Regions from separate parts of the uncultured Alteromonas sp. genome, predicted to be linked through region 2. Evidence: predicted binding sites of a transcription regulator. Region 2 holds the regulator's gene; the other holds the start of a gene.
What was found. The regulator LexA, encoded in region 2, represses DNA repair genes until DNA is damaged. The targets are predictions, from matches to a motif close to TACTGTATNNNNATACAGTA.

Region 1: AAC006_RS14015 (putative DNA modification/repair radical SAM protein) is a predicted target of LexA. The motif match lies at 971-990, and genes of this name have one in related genera.

The regions. Positions count from the first base shown of each region.
Region 1 is NZ_CAXBMP010000018.1:41,048-43,462, reverse strand. Features, by position in the region: gene AAC006_RS14020 (multidrug efflux RND transporter permease subunit) at 1-816, shown strand, start outside; gene AAC006_RS14015 (putative DNA modification/repair radical SAM protein) at 1,103-2,344, shown strand; gene AAC006_RS14010 (TIGR03915 family putative DNA repair protein) at 2,373-2,415, shown strand, end outside.
Region 2 is NZ_CAXBMP010000004.1:37,562-39,976, forward strand. Features, by position in the region: gene AAC006_RS04485 (VCBS repeat-containing protein) at 1-305, shown strand, start outside; gene lexA (transcriptional repressor LexA) at 446-1,072, shown strand; gene coxB (cytochrome c oxidase subunit II) at 1,720-2,415, shown strand, end outside.

The DNA.
Region 1 (2,415 bases), on a different contig from region 2:
AACTTGTTCGGTAGAACCTATCAGGTGAATGTTCAGGCCGATGCACAGTACCGCCAAGACGTTGAAAACATCACTCAATTTAAGGTGCGAAACGATAAAGGGGATATGATCCCGCTAGGTTCATTCCTAGATATTCAGCACAGTGCAGGGCCAGACAGGGTGATGCATTACAACGGTTATGTCACCGCTGAAGTAAATGGTTCACCAGCGCCGGGCTACAGTTCAGATCAAGCCAAAGCCGCGATTGAGCAAATTCTTGATGAAACGCTTCCGCTAGGCATGACCTACGAGTGGACCGAGCTAACCTATCAGCAAATATTGGCAGGTAATGCGTCGGCCTTTATTTTCCCGTTAGTCGTACTGTTGGTGTTCTTAGTGTTGGCGGCACAGTATGAAAGCTTACGCTTACCACTGGCTATTATATTAATTGTTCCCATGACCTTGCTAAGCGCATTAATTGGTGTGGTGATTTATGGCGGCGACAACAACATATTTACCCAAATTGGCTTAATTGTGTTGGTGGGGCTTGCTACTAAAAATGCCATTCTGATTGTGGAATTTGCCAAAGAACTACAAGACAAGGGTATGGACGCACTATCAGCCATTAAAGAGGCCAGCAAGTTGCGTCTTCGCCCCATCCTGATGACATCGATTGCTTTCATTATGGGTGTGTTACCTATGGTGCTTTCCACTGGTGCGGGTGCAGAAATGCGTCAAGCCATGGGCGTAGCGGTATTCTCAGGCATGATAGGGGTTACCGTGTTCGGCTTAATTCTTACCCCTGTATTTTACTATTTGTTGAAACGTAACGGTTAACTCTCCCGTTTACCCAAGCGTTGCCTCCTCCTCGTACTTTGGAGGCACTTCAGGCCACTTAATTTAAGTGGCCTTTTTTTATGGTAGGCATAGGGGATGGGCCACAATGGCTCAACGCTACACCCCTTTATTTTGTGATAGCAGAATGCATTTGTACTGTATATTTATACATGATATAACGGCTTTGTAATCTAAAAACCACCTATAAATACACACTTCTATTTTCGTATTTTATTACCGAACCCGCTGATTTTGTGTATTTGCTTAGAGAAAGTGACAATTTGCAATGCATGACAAACTGATTCAAAAACTCGAAATTCTCTCAGATGCAGCCAAGTATGACGCTTCCTGTGCAAGCGGTTCGGCAGGTAAACGAAAGGCAGGTAAAACTGATAAAACTGGTATTGGTTCTCTTACTGGCGGAATGGGTATATGCCACAGTTTTACTCCTGATGGACGGTGTGTTTCTTTACTGAAGATACTCATGACAAACTACTGTATTTACGATTGTCACTATTGCATCAATAGAGTATCGAGTAGTGTTCAACGTGCCCGTTTCACGGTCAAAGAAACGGTTGAGCTAACACTGAATTTTTATAAGCGTAACTATATCGAAGGTTTATTTCTTAGTTCAGGCATTGTCGGTTCGCCAGACCTTACAATGGAAAGCATGGTGCGTATTGCCAAATCCTTACGTATCGATCACGGATTTAAGGGGTATATTCATCTTAAAACCATTCCCAATGCATCGCCTGAACTTCAGGCCGAAGCAGGTTTATACGCTGACAGGCTTAGTATTAATGTAGAAATGCCTACCCAGCCTTCATTAAATCAATACGCGCCCGAAAAAGATCTCGGCGCTATTCATAGCGCGATGAATACCCTGAAAGACAAAATTACTGAGCATAAAGTAGATAAAACGCATACAGGCAAACGTCCTCCTCGTTTTGCCCCTGGCGGGCAGTCCACTCAAATGATTATAGGAGCCGATGGCTCAAATGATAAAACCATCTTGGGAGCGAGTGTTCAACTTTATAGCCAACAAAAGCTGCGCCGAGTTTATTATTCTGCGTTCTCGCCAATACCTGATGCATCAGAAGTTTTGCCTTTGAAACCTGCGCCTTTGGTGCGAGAGCATCGTCTTTATCAAGCTGATTGGCTACTGCGTTTCTATGGATTTACGCTTGACGAAATCGTGCACGATGACATGCTTGATATGGACCACGATCCTAAACTAGCGTGGGCATTGCGCAATCGTCATGTGTTTCCCATTGATTTAAATAAAGCCGACAAACTCATGTTGTTAAGAGTGCCAGGTCTTGGTGCACGCACCGTACAAAAAATTCTGGCGATTCGTCGTTATACAAAGCTTAGCTGGATGGATCTCACGAAATTGCGTCTGCCATTACAAAAGCTGAAACCTTTCATTAGCGTAAGTGATTACTCACCTGCTATTCACTTACTCGATAGTAATAATTTTGAGTTGCAGTTCAAACAGCCGAAGCAGTTTGAGTTATTCGGCGCCTAACTGAAGTAGGATTAGCAGTAAGATCAAGATGAAAACAATTACAATCACTTCGGTGCCTGGGTACGATGAGT
Region 2 (2,415 bases):
CTGGTGAGGCGCTTACCGAGAGCTTGCGTGCGAGCATACCTGCAGATATCTCTAATATTCAAGCTGATGTAACTACTGAACAAAACCAGAATCTTATTGGCGTTAGCCATAATACAGCCGATTTCTCACTTAACATTTATAGCCATCTTGTTAGCTTTGGAACCGATGGCTTTGTAAGGTGGCGCGGTCCTGCGTTTGCAAGTCGGCAAGGTCAAGATTACGGAAATTTGAAAGTGCGCAAAGCTGATTCAGGGAACCTTGAAATACAAACGTCTACCTATTCTAGCGCTATATGGGTGCATTAGTAGACGTTTGCAGAGAGCTCTACTAAGGTAGGGCTCTTTTTTTATGGCAAGTGTTCGAAGCATGTAAATAGCATCCAATGCTTGTCATTTCCTTTTAGGTGTATATACTTACAGGAACTGTATAGACAGACAGGTCTTTTATGCGCCCACTCACAGCAAGACAAACAGAAGTTCTCGAGCTTATAAAAACAACGATGCTCGAAACTGGCATGCCGCCTACCCGTGCAGAAATTGCCCGTCATTTAGGTTTTCGTTCTGCGAATGCCGCTGAAGAACATTTAAAAGCGTTGGCCCGTAAAGGCGTCATCGAAATCCTTCCAGGCACTTCTCGTGGTATTAAGTTGAATATTCCACTTGAAGATGAAACCCCTGAAGAAGAAGGTCTTCCTCTTATTGGCCGAGTGGCTGCGGGCGAGCCGATTCTAGCGCAAGAGCATATAGAGTCTCATTATAAGGTCGACCCTGCCCTGTTTCAGCCTCACGCTGACTTCTTACTTCGTGTAAGCGGTATGAGTATGAAAGACATTGGTATACTTGATGGTGACTTGCTAGCCGTGCATCGTACTACGGATGTCCATAATGGGCAGGTGGTAGTGGCACGTGTCGATGAAGACGTTACTGTTAAACGCCTTGAAAAGCGTGGCCGCGAAGTATTACTTCACGCTGAAAATGATGAATTTTCACCTATTAAAGTCGACTTAGCGTCAGAGCCTTTCTCCATTGAAGGGATTGCCGTTGGTGTTATTCGAAATGCTGACTGGATGTAACCTTTTAGCTATTTAGTAAAGAAAGCGGCTTATAGGCCGCTTTTTTGTATGTTTACCATACCTTGCTTACACAATAATCGTATTTAAGCCTAAGAAATCTCTTAAAAGCCACCAGATACCGCTCCCACATATTTTCTTCTATTTATGTCACCCTTTTCAGTGCTAGCTAGCGCTATTTTTGTCACCTATTTTGTTTGAAAAACAATCAAAATTACGCAACTAGCTTTTGATTATAAGAAACTTATTGGCAGCTTCTATTTGCCTATCTCGTTCAAAATGAGCGTTTCAAACAAGCTCACTAATTACCGCTACAGCATCCATACGCTGTTGTATGTGTCATTTCTCTTACATACAACTTTTGATTAAAAATTCAACGCTGCAATTGTTTTTTCTTAGAAAAGACTAGACTTGTGCGTTTTATTGAGCAATTCTTATACTGTATTTAACAAAATAATAACAATAGATGTAACTTTGGTTTACAACTAAGGCTAGATAGTTAAGTTAAAAGTTGGATTTCGGGTATCAGTTGCCAGAAGCGCAGCGCAACCAGTGCGTCAATGCTTCTGTTATAACGGAGGTGTTGAGTGAAACGAGTAACGACACAAGCGGCGACACAAGTGACAAAGTGGCTTTACGGGCTTCCACTTTTGCTTACCTCGCCACTACTGTTTGCTGATGCAGCAACGGGCGAAGGCTCTTCCATAAATTTGCGCCGAGGCGCAACAGACATAAGTGGTCAAGTTTACGACCTGCATATGTTGATGTTCTTTATCTGTATCGCAATTGCTGTTGCGGTTTTCGGGGTTATGTTTGCCTCCATGTACTTGCACCGTAAATCCAGAGGCGCTAAGCCCGCTCACTTCCATGAAAATGTAAAAGTGGAAATTGCATGGACGGTCGTGCCTTTCATCATTCTTATTCTTATGGCTATTCCTGCCGCTAAAACCCTTATAGCGATGGAAGATACCAGCGAACCCGATCTTACCGTTGTCGTTACTGGTTCCCAGTGGAAGTGGCACTACCGGTATATGGACAGGGACGTTGAGTTCTATTCGTTAATGGCGACGCAGCGAGAGCAAATTGAAAACAAATTCGAAAAAGGCGCGAACTATCTGTTGGAGGTCGACCGTCCGTTGGTCATCCCCACAGGGCAAAAAGTGCGCTTTCTTATTACTTCTGATGACGTTATACACTCGTGGTGGGTACCGGACTTTGCAGTGAAAAAAGATGCTAACCCTGGGTTTATTAACGAGTCTTGGGCAAAGGTAAATGAGCCTGGTGTTTATCGTGGACAGTGTGCCGAGCTATGCGGCAAAGATCATGGCTTTATGCCGGTTGTGGTC